Regions from separate parts of the Streptomyces sp. NPDC104831 genome, predicted to be linked through region 1. Evidence: riboswitches for the same ligand, from Rfam matches in the RefSeq annotation. Region 1 holds a riboswitch; the other holds the start of a gene.
What was found. Region 1 has a riboswitch for glycine ahead of gcvT (glycine cleavage system aminomethyltransferase GcvT). Riboswitches for the same ligand answer to the same signal wherever they lie in the genome.
Positions count from the first base shown of each region.

Region 2: linked by a shared signal. The riboswitch ahead of gcvP (aminomethyl-transferring glycine dehydrogenase) and the one ahead of gcvT (glycine cleavage system aminomethyltransferase GcvT) in region 1 are both predicted to bind glycine.

Region 1 is NZ_JBVJOT010000026.1:67,649-81,704, reverse strand. It holds gene glyA (serine hydroxymethyltransferase) at 1-78, opposite strand, end outside; gene gcvH (glycine cleavage system protein GcvH) at 93-470, opposite strand; gene gcvT (glycine cleavage system aminomethyltransferase GcvT) at 606-1,724, opposite strand; glycine riboswitch at 1,768-1,881, opposite strand; glycine riboswitch at 1,882-1,986, opposite strand; gene ACZ63H_RS19385 (AAA family ATPase) at 2,165-2,833, shown strand; gene ACZ63H_RS19380 (enhanced serine sensitivity protein SseB) at 2,900-3,691, shown strand; gene ACZ63H_RS19375 (enhanced serine sensitivity protein SseB C-terminal domain-containing protein) at 3,863-4,651, shown strand; gene ACZ63H_RS19370 (ABC transporter permease) at 5,002-6,000, shown strand; gene ACZ63H_RS19365 (ABC transporter substrate-binding protein) at 6,056-7,807, shown strand; gene ACZ63H_RS19360 (ABC transporter permease) at 7,880-8,887, shown strand; gene ACZ63H_RS19355 (ABC transporter ATP-binding protein) at 8,884-9,975, shown strand; partial or broken gene ACZ63H_RS19350 (ABC transporter ATP-binding protein) at 9,972-11,327, shown strand; gene ACZ63H_RS19345 (M1 family metallopeptidase) at 11,768-13,159, shown strand; gene ACZ63H_RS19340 (trimeric intracellular cation channel family protein) at 13,206-13,865, shown strand; gene ACZ63H_RS19335 (alpha/beta hydrolase) at 13,774-14,056, opposite strand, start outside.
Region 2 is NZ_JBVJOT010000004.1:226,559-240,614, reverse strand. It holds gene ACZ63H_RS04935 (FHA domain-containing protein) at 80-910, shown strand; gene ftsR (transcriptional regulator FtsR) at 957-1,694, shown strand; gene ACZ63H_RS04925 (bifunctional nuclease family protein) at 1,780-2,253, shown strand; gene ACZ63H_RS04920 (MerR family transcriptional regulator) at 2,514-3,194, shown strand; gene ACZ63H_RS04915 (DNA polymerase IV) at 3,261-4,784, shown strand; gene ACZ63H_RS04910 (PRC-barrel domain-containing protein) at 4,706-5,077, opposite strand; glycine riboswitch at 5,198-5,292, shown strand; gene gcvP (aminomethyl-transferring glycine dehydrogenase) at 5,468-8,353, shown strand; gene ACZ63H_RS04900 (ABC transporter ATP-binding protein) at 8,472-9,638, opposite strand; gene modB (molybdate ABC transporter permease subunit) at 9,635-10,495, opposite strand; gene modA (molybdate ABC transporter substrate-binding protein) at 10,492-11,319, opposite strand; gene ACZ63H_RS04885 (TOBE domain-containing protein) at 11,507-11,902, opposite strand; gene ACZ63H_RS04880 (APC family permease) at 11,998-13,950, opposite strand.

The DNA.
Region 1 (14,056 bases):
CTGGCGGTTCAGCTCGGCGTCGACCGCGGCGGCGATCTCCGGGTCCAGCTCGTGCAGGGGCGTGTTCAGGACAGTCATGGGGCTACGACTCCTCAGCCGGCGGTGAAGGCGGTGTACTCGTCCGCGGAGAGCAGCTCGGCCGGCTCCTCCGTGACGCGGACCTTGAACAGCCAGCCGCCCTCGAAGGGGGCCGAGTTCACCAGCGACGGGTCGTTGACGACGTCCTCGTTCACCTCGGTGACCTCACCGGTGACCGGCGAGTACAGGTCGGAGACCGACTTCGTCGACTCCAGCTCGCCGCAGGACTCGCCCGCGGACACCGTGGAGCCGACCTCGGGGAGGTCCACGAAGACGACATCGCCGAGCGCGTTGGCCGCGTGCTCCGTGATGCCGACCGTCGAGACGCCGCCCTCGGCGTCCGACAGCCACTCGTGCTCCTTGCTGTAGCGCAGCTGCTGGGGGTTGCTCATGGCCTGAATTCTCCTGTACGCGCGGGAGTGATGGTGACGGGGGGACTGGGGAAACCGCTGGTGAGCGGGTGAATGTGCGCAGGGTCACGCGTCGCCGCACGGCCTTGGCCGGACGGGCGCGAGCGTGCCCGGCGGCTACTTCTGGCGCTTGTAGAACGGCAGGGCCACGACCTCGTACGGCTCGTGGGTGCCCCGGATGTCGACGCCGACGCCCGGGGTGCCCGGCGCCGCGTGCGCCGCGTCGACGTAGGCCATGGCGATCGGCTTGCCCAGGGTGGGGGAGGGGGCGCCGGAGGTGACCTCGCCGATCACCTCGCCGCCCGCGACCACGGCGTACCCGGCGCGCGGCACCCGGCGGCCCTCGGCGACCAGCCCGACCAGGACCCGGGGCGGGTTCTGCCCGGCCCGGTCGGCGGCCTCGGCCAGTGCCTCGCGGCCCACGAAGTCGCCCTCCTTGTCGAACTTGACCACGCGGCCCAGCCCGGCGTCGAAGGGGGTCAGGGAGGTGGTCAGCTCGTGCCCGTACAGCGGCATGCCCGCCTCCAGGCGCAGCGTGTCCCGGCAGGACAGCCCGCACGGGACCAGGCCGACGCCCTCGCCGGCCTCGGTCAGCGCCTGCCACAGCCCGACGGCGTGCTCCGGCTTCACGAACAGCTCGAAGCCGTCCTCGCCGGTGTACCCCGTACGGGCGATCAGCGCCGGGACGCCGGCGACCGTGCCGGGCAGGCCGGCGTAGTACTTCAGGCCGTCCAGGTCGGCGTCGGTCAGGGACTTCAGGATGCCGGGGGACTCGGGGCCCTGCACCGCGATCAGCGCGTAGGCGTCCCGGTCGTCGCGGACCTCGGCGGCGAACCCGGCCGCGCGCTCGGTGAGCGCGTCCAGCACCACCTGGGCATTGGAGGCGTTGGCCACGACCATGTACTCGGTCTCCGCCAGCCGGTAGACGATCAGGTCGTCCAGGATGCCGCCGTCGGCCCGGCAGATCATGGTGTAGCGGGCGCGGCCCACGCCGACGGAGGCGATGTTGCCGACCAGGGCGTGGTTCAGGAAGGCGGCGGCCTCGGCGCCGGTCACGGTGATCTCGCCCATGTGGGAGAGGTCGAACAGGCCGGCCCGGGTGCGCACGGCGGTGTGCTCGTCGCGCTCGGAGCCGTAGCGCAGGGGCATGTCCCAGCCGGCGAAGTCGGTCATCGTGGCGCCCAGCGAGCGGTGCACGGCGTCGAGCGCGGTATGGCGGAGTTCGGTACTGCTCATCGGTCGGTCGTCTCCCAGGGCACAAGGACGGGGCGAGGAACGTTCCTCCCCATCTGTCATCGGAACCTGAGAGGTTCGCCGCCACCGCCACGGGGACGATCACGGCTTGCACCTTGGGTGGGACCGCCGTCGCCGGCGGCCCGCTTTTCAGATGTGCCTCGCCCGCGCGGTAACGGGGCCTGAGAGATTCAAGGGAGGGACTTGCTCCTTCGGCGCCCCAGGCGGCCCCGAGGGGGCCCGGGGACTCTCCCGCGCGGATTCAAACGGCCGGTATGCAGTTGGCGGCCTCATCATTGCACGCCACACCCCGGCCATCCAGAGTGCGCCGCTTGTGACCGACCTGTGGCCGTAAGCGCACGTACCGCCGACGGTTGCCCATTACCTTTCCTTTACACAGAACGGGCATGGGATTGACCGAGCCCCTGGGGAGGACGATCACGGTGAACAGGACATCGGCCTACGCCGCCCACACCGGTCTGGCAGTCCCGAAACCGCCCGCCGCGGCGGCCCGGGAACGCGGTGCGGAGCGCCCCGCGCCGGTCGTCCGCGACCTGCGCGACCGGGCCGGCCGCAGCCCGCACGCCCTGCTCTTCGGGCCCCGCGACCTGGTGGTGGTCACCGGCCTGCCGGGCAGCGGCAAGTCCACCCTGATGCACCGCGCGGTCACCGGCCGCCGCGTCGACTCCCAGGACATGCGCGACCGCTTCCAGGCCCGCCTCCCCGGCTTCCTGCCGTACGCGCTCTACCGCCCCCTGGTCCGCCTCGCGCACTACGCCGGGCTACGCCGGGCGCTGCGCACCGGCGAGGGGCTGGTCGTGCACGACTGCGGCACCCAGCCGTGGGTGCGCGCCTGGCTGGCCCGCGCGGCCCGGCGCCGGGGCGGCACCCTGCACCTGCTGCTGCTCGACGTGGACCCCGAGACCGCCCGCCGGGGCCAGCGCGAGCGCGGCCGGGGCGTCTCCCGCTACGCCTTCCGCCGCCACCGCCGCGCCACGGCCCGGCTGCTGCGCGCGGTGGAGGAGGGGGACCTGCCCGCCGGATGCGGCGCGGCCGTGCTGCTGGACCGGGACGCGGCGGACGTCCTCGCCCGCGTCGGCTTCACTCGGTGAGGGGCTGTCAGTGCCACCCGCTAGCCTTCATGGTCACAGCAGTGGTTCCCAGCAGGCGGTAGGCACATGGACTTCCCGGCGGACATTCCCGCGGACTTCCCGGCACCGGCGCACCCGCACCCGCACGGCGGTTGGCCCGGCAACGAGCTGGAGGAGGTGTTGTCGGCCTCCCTCGGCATCCCCGCGGCGGGCGGCCGGATCGTCGAGGTCGTCGGCCGCAGCCTCCTGTGGATCCCGCTGCCGGGCGGCGGGGGCCCGGACAGCGGCCCGCTGGACCTGCCCACGATGGACATCGGCGGCCAGGCCTTCGTCCCGGTGTTCAGCTCCGAGGAACAGCTCCGCCAGGTGGCCGGCTCGCACATGGCGTTCACCATCGCCCCGGCGGTGGAGTTCGCCCGCGGCCTGCCCCCGCACGTGGGCATCGTCGTCAACCCCGAGGGCGTGGTCGGCATACCGCTGCCGCCCGAGGCGGTGGCCGAGCTGTGCCGGGTGGGCCGCACCCCGCTCGACGGCCCGGGCACCGGCGGCCGGGTCCGTCTCTTCGAGCCGGACTGGCAGGACGACCCGGTCGACTTCCTCGCCGCCGCCTCCGCCGAGTTCACCGGGACCGGCGTGGTCCTCACCGCCCGCCGCTGCCTGGCCGCCGTCGAGACGGCCGACCCGGCGCTGTTCGTCGGCGTCGAACTCTCCCGGTGGGAAGGCGACCTGCGCGCCCTCCCCCTCCAGGCCCTCGGCAGGGCCCTGGCCGCGGTCCCGGTGCGGTGGGCGGTCAACCTGGTCCTCCTGGACGTGACGGACGACCCGGTCGCGACCTGGCTGAAGGCGAACGTCCGTCCGTTCTACACATACGCCCACTGAAACGCGCCCTTCAGGGGCGCGGGGAACCGCGCGAGAACCAACACGCACCCGCACACGCGTACGGACGCCAAGGCCCCGGGCCGGCAGGCGCATAAGCTGTGCTCACACGCCGGGTCAAAAAAAGAAGGGGCACACCAGGTGAGCGCGAGCCACAGCGGCAGCGTCGAGCACATGCTGCGCCAGGTCACGCCCGGACGCTACGACGCCTACGAGGCATTGCTGCGCGCCCTCGCCACCCCCTCCTCCGGCCAGATCTTCATGCTCCTGTGGCACGGCCAGGCCGGCGCCCCGGACGCCCAGTACGGGAACATGGAGGTGGACGGCTTCCACTACGCCCCCGGCGTGACCTCCGCTCAGGAACTGTCGGCCAGCGGCTGGAACCGTTCCTACGAGGTGGCCGACGGCCTGGACGTGGCCCGCACCCTCTACCCCGACCACTACGGCCTCTGGCTCAATCCGCACGCCCCGGGCGGCGGCGTCGGCATCCCCTGGCTGGACCTGCGCCGCATCGCCACCGGTCTGGACCGCCAGCCGGCCGGTCCGCTGCGCCTGTCCGAGCCCGGCATCGAGATCCCGCAGTTCTACGCCCTGCTCGCGCAGAACGCCCACCGCACCCCCGCGCTGCGCTCACTGCGCCGCGCCTGGGTGCAGCCCGCGCTGGGGGCGCCGTACCTCGCCATCGGCCTGGACGTGTACGACACCTCGCCCGCCGCGGTCGACTCGGTGCGGGCCATGATGCAGCAGTCCATCGGCGCGGTCCCGGAGGGCCTGCCGGTCTCGACGGTCGCCATGACCGACGCCCACGATCCGGTGGTGATGTGGATGCGGGCCAACGCGCGCCCCTTCTACGACCGCGAGGCACACGCCCCGGTGCCGCCGCAGTCCCCGCTCCAGGTGCCGGCCCCGCCGCAGACCCCGGCCGGCGGGTACGGCTATCCGCCCGCGCCGGGCGGCTACTGACCAACCGCGCCCGGAGACGGTCTTGTTGACGCACACGCAGAATCCATCGGCCCGGGACGCTTCTGCGCGCGTAGACATCGGCCGAACCTCCCGAACCGCGTAGATTCGCCGTTCTGTCCCAACTGGCCCGCGTCCGGGGTCCGTTACCCACTGTTCGGATAACGGAATCCCCTGCACTGCATCACGGTTGCGCATACTTTCGCCGTCAGCTCTGGCGGGTGATCACAGCGACGCTGAAGACTCGCGACTCAGACGCGAGGCCGAGGGCCTCGTGATCGATGGCAAGTCGACAAAGCCGCAATCCGCGGCAGGCGCAGGCCGGTCACCACCGGCGAGAGGGGTCGCTCACCGTGACCGCACCGATCGAGACCACCGGGGCGGCAGCCGAGGCGCAGCCGGAGGCTGTGCTGGAGGGTGCCGGTAAGGGGCAGATCGAGGGTCGTTCCCTGGGCCAGATCGCCTGGACCCGGTTCAAGAAGGACAAGGCCGCCGTCGCCGGTGGCGTCATCGTGATCCTGCTGATCCTCCTCGCCGTCCTCTCCCGCCCCCTCCAGGCCCTGTTCGGCCTCGACCCCAACGCCTTCCACCAGGACCTGATCACCCCGGACACCTCGCTGCCCACGGGCAGTTGGGGCGGCATGAGCGCGGACCACCCGCTCGGCGTGGACCCGAAGTTCGGCCGGGACATCGCGACCCGCATCCTCGAAGGCTCCTGGGTGTCGCTGGTGGTCGCGTTCGGCGCCACCATCCTGTCCAACGTCATCGGCGCGATCATGGGCGTCATCGCGGGCTACTACGGCGGGCGGGTGGACTCGATCATCAGCCGGCTGATGGACACCTTCCTCGCCTTCCCCCTCCTGCTCTTCGCGATCGCCATCTCCGCCACCCTCCAGGGCGGCGCCTTCGGCCTCAACGGACTGCCGCTGCACCTGAGCGTGCTCATCTTCGTCATCGGCTTCTTCAACTGGCCCTATCTGGGCCGGATCGTGCGCGGCCAGACCCTCGCCCTGCGGGAGCGCGAGTTCGTCGACGCGGCCCGGGGCATGGGCGCCAAGGCCCCCTACATCCTCTTCCGCGAACTGATGCCGAACCTGGTCGGCCCGATCATCGTCTACTCGACGCTGCTGATCCCGACCAACATCATCTTCGAGGCGTCGCTGAGCTTCCTCGGCGTCGGCATCCAGCCCCCGCAGGCGTCCTGGGGCGGCATGCTCCGCGAGGCGGTCACCTACTACCAGGTCGACCCCCAGTACATGATCGTCCCGGGCCTCGCCATCTTCGTCACCGTGCTGGCGTTCAACCTGCTCGGCGACGGTCTCCGCGACGCTCTCGACCCGCGCAGCCGCTGACGCCTGCCGCGAGAGCCCGACAAGTTTTCAATCAATGGAGGGGAAAGCGCCCATCATGCGAAGGTCAGCGCTGGCCGCTATCGCGGCCATCGGCTCCGCCAGCCTGCTTCTTGCGGGTTGCAGCAAGGCCGATGACAACACCAACGAGAACGGCACCAAGTCGGCCGGGGCCAACGCCGCGACCAAGGGCGTCGTGAACGCGTCGGACAAGAAGGGTGGCACGGTCACCTACGAGATGTCCGACGTCCCGGACTCCTTCGACCCGGGCAACACGTACTACGCGTACATGTACAACCTCAGCCGGCTGTACGCCCGTCCGCTGATGACCTTCAAGCCCGGTGCCGGCGACGAGGGCAACACCCTGGTCCCGGACCTCGCGGCGAGCAAGGGCCAGCCGAGCGACGGCGGCAAGACCTGGACGTACAAGCTGCGCGCGGGCCTGAAGTACGAGGACGGCACGCCGATCACCTCGAAGGACGTCAAGTACGCCGTCGAGCGCTCCAACTTCGCGCGTGACGTGCTCTCCCTCGGCCCGAACTACTTCCAGCAGTTCATGGCCGACGGCGACAAGTACAAGGGCCCGTACAAGGACAAGAACCCCAAGGGCCTGTCCTCCATCGAGACCCCGGACGACACCACGATCGTCTTCCACCTGAAGCAGGCCTTCCAGGAGTTCGACTACCTGGTCGCCACGCCGCAGACGGCCCCGGTGCCGCAGTCGAAGGACACCGGCGTCGACTACGTCAAGCACGTCCTGTCCTCCGGCTCGTACAAGTTCCAGAGCTACGAGGACGGCAAGCAGGCCGTGTTCGTGCGCAACGAGAACTGGGACCCGAAGACCGACCCGCTGCGCAAGCAGCTGCCGGACAAGATCGTCGTCAAGATGAAGGTCAACCCGGAGACCATCGACCAGGACGTCTCGGCCGGCAACGCCATCGAGCTGGTCGGCACCGGTGTCCAGGCCTCCACCCAGGCCGAGATCCTCACCGACCCCGCCAAGAAGGCCAACACGGACAACACCTACGGTGGCCGTCTCGTCTACCTGGCGATCAACAGCAAGCTGAAGCCGTTCGACAAGCCCGAGTGCCGCAAGGCCGTGCAGTACGCCATCGACAAGGTCTCGGTGCAGACCGCCGAGGGCGGCCCGGTCCGCGGTGAGATCGCCTCCACCGTCCTGCCCCCGGACATCCCGGGCTACGCCAAGGCCGACGTCTACGCGACCAAGGACAGCAAGGGCGACGTCGCCAAGGCCAAGGACCAGCTGAAGGCCTGCGGCGAGACCTCGATCTCCACCAACATCACGGCCCGTTCGGACCGTCCGCAGGAGATCGACGCCGCCACGGCGATCATCAACTCGCTGAAGAAGGTCGGCATCAACGCCAGCCTCAAGCAGTACCCGTCCGGCAAGTACTTCACGGACTACGCGGGCGTGCCGAAGTTCACGCAGAAGCAGAACGTCGGCCTGATGATGATGCAGTGGGGTGCCGACTGGCCCTCCGGCTACGGCTTCCTGCAGCAGATCCTGAACGGCAAGGCGATCAGCCAGTCCGGCAGCACCAACCTGTCGCAGTACGACAACAAGGAAGTCAACGAGCTGCTGGGCAAGGCGATCGCCACCCAGGACACCGGCGAGCGCAACAGCCTCTACAGCCAGATCGACAAGAAGACCATGGACGACGCCGTCCTCGTCCCGCTGACCTACTTCAAGGTCCTGCTGGGCCGTCCGCAGAACTACACCAACCTGGTTTCCACGGCGGCCTTCAGCGGTCAGTACGACTACCTCAACATCGGCGTCGCGTCGAAGTAGCAGCCCCGGAAGGCAGGTGAAGGCATTGGTGCCCGTGGGCCCCCCGGCCCACGGGCACCAGCGCCGGCCCCCGTGATCTCGTACATCCTCCGCCGGACGTTCGCGGCAGTGATCCTGCTGCTGGTCGTCTCCGCGGTCACCTTCGCCATCTTCTTCCTGCTGCCGCGACTCGCCGGCCAGACGGCGGACCAGCTGGCACAGCAGTACATCGGCAAGAGCCCGTCGAAGGCGGACATCGCCGCGGTCAAGCACAACCTCGGTCTGGACCAGCCCGTCTACGTCCAGTACTGGCACTTCATCAAGGGGATCGTGGGCGGCGCCACGTACGACCTCGGCCCGACCACGGTGCACTGCGACGCGCCGTGCTTCGGCTACTCCTTCAAGAACCACCAGGCGGTCTGGCCGGAGCTGACCTCCCGCATCCCGATCACGGCCTCGCTGGCCGTGGGCGCCGCCGTCCTGTGGCTCCTGTCCGGAGTGGTGGTCGGCGTGATCTCCGCGCTGAAGCCGCGCTCGTTCTTCGACCGCGCCTTCATGGGCGTCGCGCTCGCCGGTGTCTCGCTGCCCATGTTCTTCACGGGCAAGCTGGCGCAGCTGCTCTTCACCGTCCAGATCCCGATCTTCGGGCGCACCTACGTCCCGTTCACGGAGAACCCGGCGCAGTGGGCCAACACCCTCTTCCTGGCCTGGTGTTCGCTGGCCCTGCTCTACTCCGCCATCTACGCCCGGCTGACCCGCTCGGGGATGCTGGAGACGATGAACGAGGACTTCATCCGCACGGCCCGGTCCAAGGGCCTGGTCGAGCGCCGGGTGGTGGTCAAGCACGGACTGCGCTCCGCGCTCACCCCGATCATCACCGTCTTCGGCATGGACATCGGCCTGCTGCTCGGCGGCGCCGTGATCACCGAGTCGGTGTTCTCGCTGCACGGCATCGGCGAGTACGCGGTGCAGGGCATCACCGACAACGACCTGCCCAAGATCCTCGGCGTGACCCTGCTCGCCGCCTTCTTCGTCGTGATCGCAAATCTTGTGGTGGACGTGCTCTACGCCGCCGCCGACCCGCGGGTGAGGCTCTCGTGACCGAACTCTCCAAGACCGGTGCCGCGGTGGGCGAGCCCGCCCCCGCCAAGGCCCCCGAAGCCTTCCTGGAGGTCCGCGACCTCAAGGTGCACTTCCCGACCGACGACGGCCTGGTCAAGTCCGTCGACGGGGTCAGCTTCTCGCTGGAGAAGGGCAAGACCCTCGCCATCGTGGGCGAGTCCGGCTCCGGCAAGTCGGTGACCTCGCTGGCCATCATGGGCCTGCACCGGCTCGGCGCGCGCGGCAAGAACGTGCGGATGTCCGGCGAGATCTGGCTGAACGGCAAGGAACTGATCTCCTCCTCCCCGGACGAGGTGCGCAGGCTGCGCGGCCGGGAGATGGCGATGATCTTCCAGGACCCGCTGTCCGCGATGCACCCCTACTACAAGGTCGGCGACCAGATCGTCGAGGCCTACCGGGTGCACCACGACGTCAGCAAGAAGGTCGCCCGCACCCGGGCCATCGAAATGCTCGACCGGGTCGGCATCCCCGAGCCCGCCAAGCGCGTCGACGGCTACCCGCACGAGTTCTCCGGCGGCATGCGCCAGCGCGCCATGATCGCCATGGCCCTGGTGAACAACCCCGAGCTGCTGATCGCGGACGAGCCGACCACCGCCCTCGACGTGACCGTCCAGGCGCAGATCCTCGACCTGATCCGGGACCTGCAGAAGGAGTTCGGCTCCGCGGTCGTCATGATCACCCACGACCTGGGTGTGGTCGCCGAGATCGCCGACGAGGTCCTGGTGATGTACGGCGGCCGGTGCGTGGAGCGCGGTCCGGCCGACGAGGTCTTCGAGCAGCCGCAGCACCCCTACACCTGGGGCCTGCTCGGCTCGATGCCCCGCATCGACCGCGAGACCTCCGAACGGCTCATCCCGGTCAAGGGCCAGCCGCCGAGCCTCATCAACGTCCCCCCGGGCTGCGCCTTCCACCCGCGCTGCCCGTACGCGGACATCCCCAAGGGGAACGTCACCCGCACGGTGCGCCCCGAGCTGGAGCAGGTGAGCACCGGGCACTGGTCCGCCTGTCACCTCCCCACCGAGGACCGCCAGCGGATCTGGACCGAAGAGATTGCGCCGAAGCTGTGAGTGAGACCAAGAAGACGGACGAGGCCGCGGTCCCCCGGCAGACACCGGCCTCCGAGGGCTCGGCGGAGCGCGAGGTGCTGCTCAGGGTCGAGGGCCTGACCAAGCACTTCCCGATCAAGAAGGGCATCCTCCAGCGCCAGGTCGGCGCCGTGAAGGCCGTCGACGGCCTCGACTTCGAGGTGCGCAAGGGCGAGACCCTGGGCGTGGTCGGCGAGTCGGGCTGCGGCAAGTCGACCATGGGCCGGGTCATCACCCGCCTCCAGGACCCGACCGGCGGCAGGATCACCTTCGAGGGCCAGGACATCACGCGGCTCAGCGCCGGGCAGATGCGCCCGCTGCGCCGCGACATCCAGATGATCTTCCAGGACCCGTACGGCTCCCTGAACCCCCGCCACACCATCGGCTCGATCGTCTCGGCGCCCTTCCGGCTCCAGGGCGTGGAGCCGGAGGGCGGGGTCAAGAAGGAGGTCCAGCGGCTCCTGTCCCTGGTCGGCCTCAGCCCCGAGCACTACAACCGCTACCCGCACGAGTTCTCCGGCGGCCAGCGCCAGCGCATCGGCATCGCCCGCGCGCTCGCCCTGAAGCCGAAGCTGGTGGTGGCGGACGAGCCGGTCTCCGCGCTGGACGTGTCGATCCAGGCGCAGGTCGTCAACCTCATGGACGACCTCCAGCAGGAGCTGGGCCTGACCTATGTGATCATCGCCCACGACCTGTCGGTGGTCCGGCACGTGTCGGACCGGATCGCGGTGATGTACCTCGGCAAGATCGTGGAGCTGGCCGACCGCACCTCGCTGTACGAGGCGCCGATGCACCCGTACACCAAGGCGCTGATGTCGGCGGTGCCGGTGCCGGACACCAAGCGCCGGGGGCGGAAGAACGAGCGCATCCTGCTGCGCGGCGACGTCCCGTCCCCGATCGCCCCGCCCTCCGGCTGCCGGTTCCACACCCGTTGCTGGAAGGCGACGGAGATCTGCCGGACGACCGAGCCCCAGCTGATCGAGCTGAAGCCGGGCCAGCGGGTGGCGTGCCACCACCCGGAGAACTTCGCCGACCAGGCCCCGCAGGACACCGTCCTGCTGTCGGCGGCGAAGGCGGCCTCGGAACTGGTCCCGGACGCGGTCGTCTCCGACGGCCCGGCCGAGAAGGAGCCGGCGCCCGAGAAGGCATCGGCGCCCGAGGCGAAGCCGGCGGGCGAGGAGAAGCCGGCCGACCCGAAGCCGGCCGAGAAGGCACCGGCCGCGAAGGCACCGGCGACCGATCCGAAGCCGGCGGCCGACAAGGAACCGGTGGCCGACAAGGAACCGGTGGCCGAGAAGGAACCGGTGGCCGACAAGGAACCGGTGGCCGACAAGGAACCGGTCGAGAAGGGCACCGCCTCCGAAGCGGCCCCCGAGGCGACCGCCTCCGAAGCCACCGCCTCCGAAGCCACCGCCTCCGAGGAAGCCCCCGGGGCGACCGCTTCCGAGACGGCCAAGGGCGCCGCGTCCGCCGAGGCCGTCGCCGAGGCCGCCGACACCGCGCCGGTGCCCGAGGCCGCCGAGGCCGCCGCGGCCACGGAGGCGTCCGGGGAGAAGACCGGCCCCGGCGCGAAGTCCACGCCGAGGACGACCGGCAAGACGATCCGGAGGACGGCGAAGAAGACGCCCGGCAAGCCCTCCACCGGGACCGGCTCCCAGGAGCCGTCCGGCGCGTAACGCATGACGACTGGGCAAAGTCATGCACATGCCTGAACGGGAGAGTGCAGAGTCGTCCGTGCCCGACCACTGATCGGCACGCTCGAAAGGGACGACCCATGGCACTCTCCCGTTCGGCACGTCTGGGGGTCCTCGCCACCGCCGCGGCCTCCTTCCTCGCCATCGCCGCCTCCGCGCCCCCCACCCAGGGCGCCCCCGGCATCGGCGACCCCTACTTCCCGCACCTCGGCAACGGCGGCTACGACGCCCGCCACTACGACCTGGACGTGGCCTACGCCCCCGGCACCGGCCGCCTGGACGGCCGTACCACCCTCACCGCGCGCGCCACCCGGACCCTCTCCTCCTTCGACCTCGACCTCCAGAAGCTGGAGATCACGAGGGTGGAGGTGGACGGCAGACGGGCGGCGTTCACCCGGGACGGCGACGAGGTCACCGTCACCCCGCGCCGGCCGCTCCCCGAGGGCCGCGACTTCACCGTCACCGTCACCTACGGCGGCGTCCCCGAGGCCCTCGGCGGTCCCATCGTCTTCGGCTCCGACTACGGCTGGATGAAGACCTCCGACGGCGTCTTCGTCGCCTGCGAGCCCAACGCCGCCTCCACCTGGTTCCCGTCCAGCGACCACCCCGCCGACAAGGCCACCTACGACGTCCGGATCAAGGCGCCGAAGGGCCTGACCGCCGTCTCCAACGGCCGGCTGGTGTCGGCGTACGACAAGGACGGCTCGACGTACACCCACTGGCGGGAGTCCAGGCCGATGGCCACCTACCTGGCCACCGCCACCATCGGGAAGTTCGACGTGCGCACCGGCCGCACCCCGGGCGGCATCCCCGTCTACGTGGCCATCGACCCCGTGCTGAAGGACGCCAACACCGTCGACGTCTACGGGGTCACGGCCGCCGTGACCGACTACTGGTCGCAGGTCTTCGGGCCGTACCCCTTCGAGGAGACCGGCGCCATCGTCGACGACATGCCGCAGGCCGGGTTCTCGCTGGAGGTGCAGTCCAAGCCCGCGTACTCGGCGGTGCGCAGCGAGACGACGATCGTGCACGAGCTGGCCCACCAGTGGTTCGGCGACTCGGTGAGCGTGGCGCACTGGAACGACATCTGGCTGAACGAGGGCTTCGCCACCTACGCCCAGTGGCTGTGGGCCGAGCACAAGGGCACCCGCTCCGCCCACGACTCCTTCCTCGCGGGATACGGCTCCCGGCCCGCCGACTCCGCCTTCTGGCAGGTCAGGCCCGGCGCCCCGGAGCGGGACACCATGTTCGCCTCCGCCGTCTACCAGCGCGGCGCGATGACCCTCCAGATGCTGCGCGAGCGGATCGGCGACCCGGCCTTCTTCCGGCTGCTGCCCACGTGGACCGCGCTCCACCGGTACGGCAACGCCGACACCGCGGACTTCATCCGGCTCGCCGAGCGCGTCAGCGGACGGCAGCTGGACGACCTCTTCGACACCTGGCTGTTCACGACAGGGAAACCTGCCCTCTAGCCTGGCTTTGTAAGGTTCAGGCACTCCGACAGGCGAGAATGTCAGGGTGCAGCTCCAGCAACTCTTCAGCCCCTCCGTCCAGCACACGCTCGACGTGATCGGGATCTTCGTGTTCGCGATCTCCGGCGCCCTGCTGGCCGTCCGGAAGAACTTCGACGTGTTCGGCATCGCCGTGCTCGCCGAGGTCACCGCGCTGGGCGGCGGGCTGTTCCGCGACCTGGTCATCGGGGCCGTCCCCCCGGCGGCCTTCACGGACCTCGGCTACTTCGTCACCCCGCTGCTGGCCGCGCTCGTCGTCTTCTTCCTGCACCCGCACGTGGAGCGCATCCAGTCGGCGGTGCTCGTCTTCGACGCGGCCGGCCTCGGCCTGTTCTGCGTGAGCGGCACGACGAAGGCGTACAGCCACGGCCTCGGCCTGACCGCGTCGGCGACGCTCGGCCTGGCCACCGCCGTGGGCGGCGGTGTGCTGCGGGACGTGCTGGCCAACGAGGTGCCCTCGCTGCTGCGCTGGGACCGCGACCTGTACGCGGTCCCGGCGATCGTGGGCTCCGCGATGGTGGTGCTGTGCATCCGCTATGACGCGCTCTCCCCGCTCACCAGCGGGTTCGCGGCCCTCACGGCGTTCGTGCTGCGCCTGCTCGCGATGCGGTTCCACTGGCGAGCGCCTCGTGCGTGGAACCGGCGCTCGACGGTGACGGAGGAGTAGCGGCCCCGGCGAGTGAGGTGTCCCGCCCCTTGGCGTGGCTCTGCCCCATCTGGAGGGTCAGCCAGCGGAAGACGGCGGGGAGCTGCGGGCGCCACAGCGCCAGGGTGTGACCGCCCGCGCTGCGCGGCAGGAAGACCACGCGCACGGTGGTGGGCGCCTTGGCGGCGGACCGCAGGGCCATGCCCGCCTGG
Region 2 (14,056 bases), on a different contig from region 1:
TGTCCGGCTCGGCCGGTGTAGGCAATCAGGGTTCGTCCTGCCCCACGGGCGGGTCTGTTTCGGTCAAGGGGAATCGCCCGTGAAGTTGTTTGCGAAGTTGTTCGGCAAGAGCGCGCGAGAGGGCCGCGACAACGCGACCGCTCGTCATCGCGCGCAGCCTGACGCGGAGGGCCAGCGCCCGCTGTTCCGGGACCAGGTCGCTGGTCCGGGCGGTGACATTTCGGGAGGTCAGGGCGCGGCGTCAGTTGACCCTGCCCAGTCCGGCGGCATAGGTTTCGGGCAACCGTCAACCTCAGGTACGGGTGGAGGGTTCCCCTCCGGCCCGTACGCGTCCAACGCCCCGGCGGGGCAGCCGCGGCAGGAGGATCCGTCGATGTCGGTCCTGGTGTGTACGAGGTGCGGTAACCGCAATGCGGAGAACGCCCGGTTCTGTTCCAACTGTGGGGCGCCGCTGCGTCCCGGGCTGACGCCCGAGCGGGCCTCCGAGACGACGTCCACGATCTCGATCTCCGGGCTGGAGGCGTACGACTCCGAGGCGACCGGCCAGACGCCGCTGCCGATGCTCTCCCCGGAGGCGCAGGCCGCGGTGGACGCGCTGCCGCCGGGCTCGGCGCTGCTGGTCGTGCGCCGGGGGCCGAACTCGGGCAGCCGCTTCCTGCTGGACAGCGACCTGACGACGGCCGGCCGGCACCCGCAGAGCGACATCTTCCTGGACGACGTGACGGTCTCCCGGCGGCACGTGGAGTTCCGGCGTTCCCCGGACGGCTCCTTCACGGTGGCCGACGTGGGCAGCCTGAACGGCACGTACGTCAACCGCGAGCGCATCGACCAGGTCGCCCTGTCGAACGGTGACGAGGTGCAGATCGGAAAGTACCGGCTGGTCTTCCACGCGAGCCGGCAGGGCTACTGACCCGCCCCCGGACCGGTGTCCGGGGGGACCCCCAGAGGGAAGGTCCATGCTTCAAACACCGAGCGGCGGTGCCGGAAGCGGTACCGCCGCCAGGGACAGTGGGCTGATGAGCATCGGCACGGTGCTGAACGTGCTGCGCGACGAGTTCCCCGAAGTCACCATCTCCAAGATCCGCTTCCTGGAGTCGGAGGGGCTCGTCGAGCCGCGGCGGACCCCGTCGGGGTACCGCAAGTTCAGCCCCGGGGACGTCGAGCGCCTCGGCCACATCCTGCGGATGCAGCGGGACCACTATCTGCCGCTCAAGGTGATCCGGGAGCACCTGGACGCCATGGAGCGGGGCGAGGCCGTCCCGCTGCCCCTGGTCGGGCGCCAGCGCACCGCGCAGGACGGGCCGGTGCCCGTGGAGGGACCGACGGTGGCCAGGGTGGGCCGGGCCGAGCTGCTGGCCGCCGCCGACATCGACGAGGGCGAGCTGAAGGAGTGGGAGTCCTACGGGCTCATCGCTCCCCTGGAGGACGGGGCCTACGACGCCGAGGCCGTCACCGTGGCCTCGCTGGTCGCCGAACTGGGCCGGTTCGGGATCGAGCCGCGCCACCTGCGGGTGATGAAGGCCGCCGCCGACCGCGAGGCGGGCCTGGTCGACCAGGTGGTGGCCCCGCTCAAGCGCCACCGCAACCCGCAGACCAGGGCGCACGCCGAGGCCCGCACGAAGGAGCTGGCGGACCTCACGATGAAGCTGCACGCGGCCCTCGTGAAGAGCGCCCTCGGGGTCCGGATCCCCTGAACCGGGGGGTCGCCGGGCGGCCGGATCGGGCACCTGTTCCCGGCCCGACTACCCAAACGTCCCGGGCACGGCCTAGGGTTGCTGTGTGAACGAGCTCGATGTCGTAGGTGTCCGGGTCGAAATGCCCTCCAACCAACCGATCGTGCTCCTGCGCGAAGTGGGAGGCGACCGTTACCTCCCCATCTGGATCGGGCCGGGGGAGGCGACGGCGATCGCCTTCGCCCAGCAGGGCATGGCGCCCGCGCGACCGCTGACCCACGACCTGTTCAAGGACGTGCTGGAGGCCGTCGGCCAGGAGCTGACCGAAGTGCGCATCACCGATCTGCGAGAAGGCGTCTTCTACGCGGAGCTGGTGTTCGCCAGTGGGGTCGAGGTCAGTGCCCGCCCCTCCGATGCCATAGCGCTGGCCCTGCGCACCGGCACGCCGATCTACGGCAGTGACACGGTGCTGGACGACGCGGGCATCGCCATCCCCGACGAGCAGGAGGACGAGGTGGAGAAGTTCCGGGAGTTCCTCGACCAGATCTCCCCCGAGGACTTCGGCACCAGCAGCCAGTGAGCGGCGCGGCCGGCCCCCCGGACCAGCGGTTGTGCCCGGCGGGACCGGTGGCTCCACACGGCCGGCCCCCGGCGATTGCCCCCGGCACGGAGAGCGTCCTACGGCTCGCCGCGAGCGCATTCGGCTAGCCTTTCCCCGCGGTGGGACACGGGAAACCACTCCTAGGGTGATTATCACTCGGCGTGCCGAGTGTGGCGATCGTTGACGCACCCCTGGTGACTGCCTACCGTCGAGAAGGCAGGTCAAGGACGGAGGTCGGCGTGAGAACCAGCGGCGACGGTACGGTTGGGGGTGCCCCGGGACGCGGTTTCGGGGAAAGCGGTCCGTACCCGCCCCCGAGTTCGCTGCGCCCAGGCGGGGGACATGCCCATCCCGGCGGCGCGGTGGAGCACGCTCCGCAGCTGCCGACGGCGGTGCCGAACGGCGGAGGGGTGGCGTCCATGACGTCCGAGCAGATCGGCTATCGCGGGCCCACGGCCTGCGCTGCCGCCGGCATCACGTACCGGCAACTGGACTACTGGGCCCGCACCGGCCTGGTCGAGCCCAGCGTGCGGCCCGCCTACGGATCGGGTACCCAGCGGCTGTACAGCTTCCGTGACGTGGTCGTCCTGAAGATCGTGAAGCGGTTCCTGGACACCGGTGTGTCGCTGCAGAACATCCGTACGGCGGTGCAGCACCTCAGGGAACGCGGTTTCCGCGACCTGGAGCGGATGACCCTGATGAGCGACGGTGCCACCGTGTACGAGTGCTCCTCGCCGGACGAGGTCCACGCCCTGCTCCAGGGCGGTCAGGGCATCTTCGGGATCGCCGTGGGCGTGGTGTGGCGGGACGTGGAAAGCGCCCTCTCCCAGCTGCACGGCGAACGCATCGACACCGGTGAGACCCTGGTCGGGCACAACCCCGCGGACGAACTGGCGCGGCGCCGCAACCGGGCGGTCTGACCGTCCGGTTCCGCCCGGGCCCGCGGCACCGGCGGATTGTCAGTGCCGTGGTGCAGCATCGGACATGTGAGAAACGCGCCCACGATCCTGCATCTCGACATGGATGCCTTCTTCGCCTCGGTGGAGCAGGCGTCCAAGCCGAGCCTGCGCGGGAAGGCCGTCGTCGTGGGCGGGCTCGGACCACGCGGTGTGGTGGCCACCGCGTCGTACGAGGCACGCGTGTTCGGGGTGCACTCGGCGATGCCCATGGCCCAGGCGCGCCGGCTGGCCCCCCACGCCGCCTATCTGGTGCCGCGCTTCACTCTGTACCGGTCGGTCAGCGAGCAGGTGATGAGGCTGCTGCGGGAGCTGTCGCCGCTGGTGGAGCCGCTGAGCCTGGACGAGGCGTTCGTGGACCTGGAGGCCGGGGGCGCGGCCTGGGACGAACAGTCGGCGCGACGGGCCGGGGAGGAGCTGCGGGCGGACATCCGGGCGGTCACCGGGCTCACGGGCTCGGTGGGGCTCGCCGCCTCCAAGATGCTCGCCAAGATCGCCTCCGAGCAGGCCAAGCCGGACGGCCTCGTGCTGATCGAGCCGGGCACCGAACGGGAACTGCTCGCGCCGATGCCGGTGCGGACGCTGCCGGGGGTCGGGCCGGCCACCGGGGACCATCTGCGCAGAGCCGGGATCACCACGGTCGGGGAACTGGCGGAGGCCGGCGAGGACGAGCTGGTCCGGCTGCTCGGCAAGGCGCACGGGCAGGCGCTGTACGCCATGGCCCTGGCCCGGGACGAGCGGCCGGTGGTGGCCGAGCGGGAGGCCAAGTCGGTGTCGGTGGAGGACACCTACGACGTGGACATCCACGACCGGCTGCGGGTCGGCCTGGAGGTGCGGCGGCTGGCCGACCGGTGCGTGCGGCGGCTGCGCGGGGCCGGGCTGTCCGGGCGGACCATCGTGCTCAAGGTACGGAGGTACGACTTCTCCACCCTGACCCGTTCCGAGACGCTTCGCGGGCCGACCGACGATCCCGTGGTCATCCGGGAGGCGGCGGCGCGGCTGCTGGACTCCGTGGACACCACCGGCGGGGTACGGCTGCTCGGCGTCGGCGTGTCCGGGCTCGCCGACTACACGCAGGAGGACCTGTTCGCGCAGGCGATGCCGGTGCCGGTGGACGAGGAGCCGGAGGAGGACGCCGCCGAGGCCGAGGGGGAGGGGCCGGACGCCGCCGAACGTCACTGGCGGGCCGGGCAGGATGTGCGGCACGCCGAGCACGGGCCCGGCTGGGTCCAGGGCAGCGGGGTGGGCAGGGTGACGGTGCGGTTCGAGACGCCGCAGTCCGGGCCGGGCCGGGTGCGGACGTTCTTCGTGGACGATCCCGCGCTGGCGTCCGCCGACCCGTTGCCGCTGGTCACGGACCCTCCCCGCATCCCGGAAGGCGCCCAGGCCGCGGAAGGCGCCCGGGCCGCGGAGGAGCCGTGCGTCACGGAGACCGGGGACCGGGAGGACGCGCGCGACCGGCGGGAAGGGTCCTCTCAGCCCTCCTCCGAACCCGCCAGCTTGCCGAAGTCGTGGTCCGGCAGCGCGGAAGGGGAGGCCGTGTCCAGGCCGTAGTGGTGGTAGAGCTGGAGTTCCTGCTCGGGGGAGAGGTGGCGGCCCACGCCGAAATCCGGGGCGTCCTTGATCAGGGCGCGGTCGAAGGGGACGCGCAGGGTGCCGTCGACCAGCTCGCTGGGTTCCAGGGGCACGAAGGCGTCCCGGGAGAACAGGCCGGTGCGTATGGCCGCCCACTCGGGCACACCGGTCGCGTCGTCCAGGTACACCTCGTCGATGGTGCCGATCTTGGTGCCCTTGCGGTCGAACGCCTTGCGGCCGATCAGGCTGCGCGGATCGATGTCGGTCTGCACGGTCCCTCTCCCTCCACGTGGTCGCAACTCATCCGTAAGCACTACCAAAGAGCACATTCGGGGAGGCGGCCACTCGAAGACCGCACCATTGACCTCGCTGGTAGGCTGACAAGCGGCTGCTGACCCCGCGCGGGAGAGTCCTCCGACCACCTCGGAGGCGCCGAAGGAGCAACTCCTCCCCGGAATCTCTCAGGCTCACGTACCGCACGGACGAGGTCACTCTGGAAAGCAGGGCGGGTGTCGACGGCTCCCGCCCTCACCGACGGTGAAAGCCGGGGCCCGCGGGCCCCCGGTGAAGCTCTCAGGTGCAGATGACAGAGGGGGAGGCCGTCGGGGTGCCCGTGCCGGGGCGCCCCTCGCAGGTCGCGCCAGACCAGGAGGCCTCCGCACATGACCGCCCCTCGCATTCCGCTCTCCGAACTCGAAGCGGGCATCCCCTTCGAGCAGCGCCACATAGGGCCCGACCAGGAGGCACGGGCCAAGATGCTCGCGCAGGTCGGGTACGGCTCGCTGGACGAGCTGACCGCCGCCGCGGTCCCGGATGTGATCAAGAACGCCGACTCGCTGGACCTGCCGGGCGCCCGCACCGAGGCCGAGGTGCTCGCCGAACTGCGCTCACTCGCCGGCCGCAACCAGGTCCTGCGCTCCATGATCGGCCTGGGCTACCACGGCACCTTCACCCCGCCCGTCATCCTGCGCAACGTCATGGAGAACCCGGCCTGGTACACGGCCTACACGCCGTACCAGCCGGAGATCTCCCAGGGCCGCCTGGAGGCCCTGCTGAACTTCCAGACGATGGTCGCCGAGCTGACCGGGCTGCCCACCTCCGGCGCCTCCCTGCTGGACGAGGGCACGGCCGCCGCCGAGGCGGTGGCCCTGTCCCGGCGCATGGGCAAGAACAAGAAGGGCCTGTTCCTGGTCGACGCGGACGCGCTGCCGCAGACCATCGCCGTGATCCGGACCCGTGCCGAGCCGACCGGTGTGGAGGTCGTCGTCGCCGACCTGTCCGCCGGCATCCCGGCGGGGATCGCCGAGCGCGAGATCAACGGCGTGCTGATCCAGTACCCGGGCGCCTCCGGTGCCGTACGGGACATCAAGCCCGTCATCGACCAGGCGCACGAGCTGGGCGCCCTGGTCACCGTGGCCGCCGACCTGCTCGCCCTGACCCTGCTGACCTCGCCCGGCGAGCTGGGCGCGGACATCGCCGTCGGCACCACCCAGCGCTTCGGCGTGCCGATGGGCTTCGGCGGCCCGCACGCCGGCTACATGGCCGTCCACGAGAAGTTCGCGCGCAGCCTGCCCGGCCGCCTGGTCGGCGCCTCCGTCGACGCCGACGGCCACAAGGCCTACCGGCTCGCGCTGCAGACCCGTGAGCAGCACATCCGCCGTGAGAAGGCCACCAGCAACATCTGCACCGCGCAGGTGCTGCTCGCCGTCATGGCCGGCATGTACGCCGTCTACCACGGGCCCGAGGGCCTGAAGACGATCGCGCGGCGCACGCACCGCTACGCCACCCTCCTCGCCGCGGGCCTGCGGGCCGCCGGCGTGGAGATCGTGCACGGCGCGTACTTCGACACCGTGACCGCGCGCGTGCCCGGCAAGGCCGCCGGGATCGTCGCCGCCGCCCGGGACAAGGGCGTCAACCTGCGGCTCGTCGACGCCGACCACGTCTCCGCGGCCTGCGACGAGACCACCGACCGGGCCGGGCTGGCCGCCGTCTGGGCCGCCTTCGGCGCCGAGGCCGACATCGAGGCGCTGGACCGGGCCGCCGAGGACACCCTGCCCGAGGCGCTGCTGCGCACCGACGACTACCTCACCCACCCGGTCTTCCACCAGCACCGCTCCGAGACCGCGATGCTGCGCTACCTGCGCCGCCTGGCCGACCGCGACTACGCGCTCGACCGCGGCATGATCCCGCTGGGCTCCTGCACCATGAAGCTCAACGCGACCACGGAGATGGAGCCGGTCACCTGGCCCGAGTTCGGCCAGCTGCACCCCTTCGCGCCCGCCGAGCAGGCGCAGGGCTACCTGACCCTCATCCGTGAGCTGGAGGACCGTCTCGCCGAGGTCACCGGCTACGACAAGGTGTCCCTCCAGCCGAACGCCGGCTCCCAGGGCGAACTGGCCGGTCTGCTCGCCGTCCGCGGTTACCACCGCGCCAACGGCGACGACCGGCGCACCGTCTGTCTGATCCCGTCCTCCGCGCACGGCACCAACGCCGCCAGCGCGGTGATGGCCGGCATGAAGGTCGTCGTCGTCAAGACCGCCGAGGACGGCGAGATCGACGTCGAGGACCTGCGCGCCAAGATCGAGCAGTACCGCGAGGAGCTGGCGGTACTGATGATCACGTACCCGTCCACGCACGGGGTGTTCGAGGAGCACGTCGCCGACATCTGCGCGGCCGTGCACGAGGCCGGCGGCCAGGTGTACGTCGACGGCGCCAACCTCAACGCGCTCGTCGGCGTCGCCAAGCCCGGCCACTTCGGCGGTGACGTCTCCCACCTGAACCTGCACAAGACGTTCTGCATCCCGCACGGCGGCGGTGGCCCGGGCGTCGGCCCCGTCGCGGTCCGCGAGCACCTCGCGCCGTACCTGCCGAACCACCCGCTCCAGCCGGAGGCCGGCCCGGAGACGGGCGTGGGCCCGATCTCCGCGGCCCCGTGGGGCAGCGCGGGCATCCTGCCCATCTCCTGGGCGTACGTCCGGCTGATGGGCGGCGAGGGCCTGAAGCGGGCCACCCAGGTGGCCGTCCTGTCGGCGAACTACATCGCCAAGCGCCTGGAGCCGCACTTCCCGGTGCTCTACACCGGCCCCGGCGGCCTGGTCGCGCACGAGTGCATCATCGACCTGCGCCCGCTCACCAAGGCGACCGGCGTGAGCGTCGACGACGTGGCCAAGCGCCTGATCGACTACGGCTTCCACGCGCCGACCATGTCGTTCCCGGTGGCCGGCACGCTGATGATCGAGCCGACCGAGTCCGAGGACATCACGGAGCTGGACCGTTTCTGCGATGCGCTGATCGCCATCCGCGCGGAGATCGAGAAGGTCGGCTCGGGCGAGTGGCCCGCGGAGGACAACCCGCTGCGCAACGCCCCGCACACCGCCGCCGCGCTCGGCGGCGAGTGGACGCACGCCTACAGCCGCGCGGAGGCCGTCTTCCCGGCCGGTGTCCCGGCCGCCGACAAGTACTGGCCGCCGGTGCGCCGCATCGACCAGGCCTTCGGCGACCGCAACCTGGTGTGCTCCTGCCCGCCGCTGGACGCCTACGAGGACTGAGCGAACCACCGCCGAACGGCTCCGCCCGGGTTCCCGGGCGGAGCCGTTCGCGCTCGCTACGGGGTGGCGAGGGCGGATGCCCGGGGGCACGGGCACCCACCGTGGAGCGCGGATCCGCTCAGGCCGGGTACGCGTGGGTCTGGGCCGCCTTGACCGTCGCCCACACCGGTGCGCCGGGACGCAGGTCCAGCTCGGCGGCGGCGACCGTCGTCAGGTCCGCCGTGAGCGGCAGCTCGCCGGTGAGGTCGGCGCGGATCTGGTCGCCGTGCGTCTCCAGGCCGGCGACCTCGCAGCGCCACAGGTTGCGGGCGCTGGCGCCGGAGGGCCGGTCCCGGAACAGGGTCACGGCGGACGGCGGGAACGCCACGAAGGCCGGGCCGGACAGCTCCTCCGTCGTGGTGATCGCGGGCCCGGATCCGAGGCGCACGGTGTGTCCCGCGGCCTGTCCCCGGTAGAGGTTGAGGCCCACGAGCCGGGCGATGTAGTCGGTGCGCGGGTGGCGGGCGATGTGGGCGGGGCTGCCCTCCTGCACGACCCGGCCGTGCTCCACGACCACCAGGCGGTCCGCGAGCACCATGGCGTCCAGCGGGTCGTGGGTGACCAGGACCGAGACCGCCTCGAACTCGGCCAGGTGGCGGCGGAGCCGGGCGCGGACCTCCAGGCGGGTACGGGCGTCCAGGGCCGCCAGCGGCTCGTCCAGGAGGAGCAGGCGGGGGCGGGTGGCGAGGGCGCGGGCGAGGGCCACGCGCTGGGCCTGGCCGCCGGACAGCCGGCGCGGCTTGGCACCCGCGTGGTCGGCCAGGCCCATGCGGTCCAGCCAGGCCGCCGCGAGGGCCCGGGCCTCGGCCTTGCCCGCGCCCTGGCAGCGGGGGCCGAAGGCGACGTTGTCCAGGGCGGACAGGTGGGGGAAGAGCAGGTAGTCCTGGAAGACGACGCCGACCGGCCGGGACTCGGGGGGCGTGTGCTCCAGGGCGGTGCCGTCCAGGCGCAGGTGGCCGTCCGTGAGGGGGGTGAGGCCGGCGAGGGCGCGCAGGGCGGTGGTCTTGCCGGCGCCGTTGGGGCCGAGGAGGGCGAGGACGTCCCCGGGCGCCGCCGTCAAGGTCACGTCCAGGCGGAATCCGGGGCGGTCGACCACGAGGCGGGCGTCCAGGCCGGTGGCCGGAGAGGGGTTCCTGGCCGCGCCGGCCGTGCGGCTCTCGTCGTCGGGTGCGGGCGGCCCCTGCGGGGGCGGAGCGCCGTGGGGGGAGGGGGCCGGCCTGCCGGGGCGGGGGGTGCTGTGGGTCATGGGGTGGTCATCCAGCGGTCTCTGAGGGCGGCCAGGACCGCGATGGAGACGGTGAGCAGGACCAGGCTGAGGGAGATCGCCGCCTCCGGGTCGTTCTGCAGGGCGAGGTAGACCGAGAGGGGCATGGTCTGGGTCCGGCCGGGGAAGTTGCCCGCGAACGTGATCGTCGCGCCGAACTCGCCGAGCGCCCGCGCCCACGCCAGCACCGCGCCGGCCGCGATGCCCGGCGCGATCAGCGGCAGCGTGACCCGGCGGAACGCGGTGAAGCGGGACGCGCCGAGCGTGGTGGCCGCCTCCTCGAAGCGCGGATCGGCGGCCCGCAGCGTGCCCTCGACGCTGATCACCAGGAACGGCATCGCCACGAACGCCTCCGCGATCACGACCCCCGCGGTGGTGAACGGCAGGGTGATGCCGAACCACGCGTCCAGCCACCGCCCCACCACCCCGTTGCGGCCGAGGGCCAGCAGCAGGGCCACGCCGCCGACGACCGGCGGCAGCACGAGCGGCAGGGTGACCAGGGCCCGTACGAGGCCCCGCCCGGGGAAGTCCGTGCGGGCCAGCAGCCAGGCCAGCGGCACACCGAGGACGAGGCTCACGGCGGTCGCCGCGGTCGCGCTGATCAGCGACAGCTGGAGCGCCTGCCACACCTCGGCGCTGCCCAGCTGCTCCGGCAGACCGCGCCAGGGCGCGCGGACCAGCAGCGCGAGCAGCGGCAGCAGCAGGAACGCCAGCGCCAGCAGGCCCGGCAGCAGCAGCGGCAGCGGCACCCCGCGCCGGCCCCCCGCGCCGGTGCGGCGGCGCCGCGGCCGGCCCGTGCGCAGGCCGGTCGCGGCGCCGGGCTCGTCGGGCGGGGTCACGGCTGGAGGAACCCGGCCTCGCCGAGCACCTTCCGCCCCTCGGCGGACCGCACGAGGGCGAGGAACGCCTTGGCGGCCCCGGGGTTCCCCGCGTTCTTCAGGACGGCGATCGGGTAGTCGTTGACGGCGCCCGCGGACTCGGGGAACTCCACGCCCTCCACCTTGCCACCCGCGGCCCTGACATCGGTCTTGTAGACGACCGCGGCGTCCGCCTCCTTCAGCTCCACCTTGTTCAGGGCGCTCTTGACGTCCTGCTCGTAGGAGACCGGGGTGAGCTCGACCCCGGCGGCGTCCAGGGCCTTGTGGGCGGCGGAACCGCAGGGCACCGTCGCGTCGCACAGGACGACCTTCAGCCCGGACCGGGCGAGGTCCTTCAGGGAGGACACCTTGTCGGGATTGCCCGGCGGGGTGGCGATCTCCAGCTGGTTGCGCGCGAACGTGACCGGGGTGCCGGACGCCTCTCCCCCGTCCGTCACGGTCTTCATCGTGCCGGGGCTCGCGGCGGCGAAGACGTCGGCCGGGGCGCCGCTGGTGATGCTCGCGGCGAGGGTGTCGCTGCCGCCGAAGCTGAAGCCGACCTTCGTGCCGGGGTACCGGTGCTCGAACTCCTCGCCGAGGGCCGTGAAGCTCTCCTTCAGGGAGGCGGCGGCGAACACGGTGACCGTGCCGGACGGCTTCGGGGAGCCCGACGCGCCCGAGGAGCCGGACCCCTGCGTGTCCGGCGAGCCGGACGAGGAGGAGCAGGAGCTGAGGGCCAGTACGGCGACGGCGCCCGCACCGGCCAGTCGCAGCGACCGCCGGGTGCGGCGCACGGAACGGGTCATCACGGAGCTACTCCTCGGTTCTGGGGACAACGGTCGCGCCCTGGCACGCCCGTGGCCCGGCCGTGCGGCGATGATACTGCCGCACTTGCCAGGCAGAAGTCTCCTGTCGCATCGCATGAGCCGGGAAGTTGCGGTTTGTAGCTTGCATGTGCGTTCTCGTGGCGCGTTCGGAGCCCGGCGCGCCCGGTCAGCCGCGGTCGATGTGGACGTTCGTGGACTTCACGCGCGCGGTGGCCTCCATGCCGACCTCCAGGCCCAGTTCCTCCACGGCCTCCCGGGTCAGCAGCGAGACGAGCCGGTGCGGTCCCGCCTGGATCTCCACCTGGGCGGCGACATCGCCGAGCTTGATCGCGGTGACGATGCCGGGGAAGGCGTTGCGGACGGAGGTGCGGGAGGTCTCCTCCTCGCCGCCGTCGCCCTTGGCGAGTTCGACGGAGAACGCGGCGAGGTCCCTGCCGTCGACGAGCCGCCGCCCGGACTCGTCGCGGTGCGTGGCCACGCGGCCGGCGTCGGCCCAGCGGCGGGCGGTGTCGGGGCTGACGCCGAGCAGCCGCGCGGCCTGGCCGATCGTGTAGGACTGCATGCCGGTCACGATAGGCCCGCCCGCCGGTGAGGGGGACGCGGGGTCGGCCGCGGCGCCCCGCGTGACACCCTCTGGTGCGGGACCGGCGGACCGGTTCAGCCGGTGTGCACCCGGGGCCGGCGTTCCCGGTCCGGTTCCGCCTCGCGCAGCACCTCCCGGGTGACCGGGGCGACCTCCCCCTGGCCGAAGAGGAAGAAGCGGAGGAAGTTGGCGAACGGATTGCCCTCGGTCCACTCGAAGTAGATGTGCGGGGTGCGGCCCGTGAGGTCCCGGACGTGCAGCAGCAGCGCGGCGAGGGCGTTCGGGATGGAGGCGGACTCCAGCGTCAGCACCCGGTAGCGGCCGTGCAGCACCTCTCCGCGCACGGTCAGCCCCGCCTCGAACTCGGACGGGTCGGTGACCGTGACCTCGACGAAGACGAAGTCCTCCTGCTCCGGCAGGTCGTTGTCGGCCTTGGTCTGCTCGGCCTTGTCGCGGTACTCGGCCTTGTCCCGGCGGCCGGGCTCGTTGGCGATGAAACGGATGCGCCGGTGGGCCATGTCCCGGACGAATCGTTCCGCCAGCGGGTCCAGCGTCACGCTCGTCACGCGCAGCTCGAAGGCGCGGGCCAGCCGGGACAGCAGTGAGATCAGCATGATGCCGACGATGAAGCAGGCACCGATCTTCACACCGTCCGGACGCTCGATGACGTTCACCACGGTCGTGTAGAGGAACACCGCCGAGACCGCCCCGAAGCCGAGGGTCCAGCCCCGCTGGCCCGCCCTGCGCGCGGCGATGGTCACCGCGATCGCGGCCGAGCTGATCAGCACCAGCACGCCGGTGGCGTAGGCGCCGCCCTGCTTGTCGACGTCGGCGTCGAAGATCCAGGTCACCAGGAAGGCGACCAGGGTGAAGACGATGACCATCGGGCGCACCGCCCGCGCCCAGTGCGGGGCCATGCCGTAGCGGGGCAGGTAGCGCGGCATCAGGTTGAGCAGGCCGGCCATGGCGGAGGCGCCCGCGAACCACAGGATGGCGATGGTCGAGACGTCGTACACCGTGCCGAAGACGTTGCCGAGGTACTCGTGCGCGAGGTAGGCGAGCGCGCGGCCGTTCGCGCCGCCGCCCCGCTCGAACTCCCGCTCCGGGATGAGCAGGGTCGTGATGAAGCTGGTGGCGATCAGGAAGCAGCTCATCACCAGCGCGGCGGTGGTCAGCAGCTTCTTGGTGTCCCGGATGCGGCCGGCCGGTCGCTCGTCGGTGTCGCCCGGGTCGCCCTGGACGTGCGGCATGACGGCGACGCCGGTCTCGAAGCCGGACAGGCCGAGGGCGAGTTTCGGGAAGACGACCAGCGCGACGCCGATCATCGCGAAGACGTTGCCGTGCTCCGTGGTCAGGGCGCCGCTCCAGTCCGTGATCACGTGCCCGGCGGTGACGACGTGCCACAGGCCGGTGATCACGACGACGACGTTGAGCAGCAGGTAGACGCCGACCAGGGCGACCGCGACGCCGATCGCCTCGAGGAAGCCCTTGAGGAAGACCGCGCCGAGCAGCGCCACCAGGAACAGGGTGATCACCATCTGGTGGCCGTGCAGGGCACCGGTGAGGTGCGGGTTCTCCACCAGGTGGGTGGAGGCGTCGGCCGCCGAGAGCGTGATGGTGATCAGGAAGTCGGTCGCCGCGAAGCCCAGCAGGGTGAGGACGAAGAGCTTGCCCTTCCAGAAGGAGAGCAGCCGCTCCAGCATCGCGATGGAGCCCTCGCCGCGCGGACTCTCCTCGGCCACGCGGCGGTAGACCGGCAGGGCGCCGGCCAGGGTGACGACGACCAGCACGATGGTCGCCACCGGTGACAGCAGGCCGGCCGCCAGGGCCGCGATGCCGGGCTGGTAGCCGAGGGTGGAGAAGTAGTCGACGCCGGTCAGGCACATCACCCGCCACCAGCGCTGGCCCCGGTGCGCGGGCTCCGGCTCGGCGTGCGGTCCCGGATGCTGCTTGGCCAGGTCGGACAGGCCCTCCAGCAGCCAGGCCCGCAGGCGGCCGGTACTGGGAGGATGTTCGGTCGCGGCCATCGGTGTGCTCCTGACATGCGGCGGCTCTTTCCGGCCATCACCCGGACGGCGGCACCAGCGTAAGCAGAGAGTGATGCTCGGGCCCGTGGATCGGCGGGCCGACGGC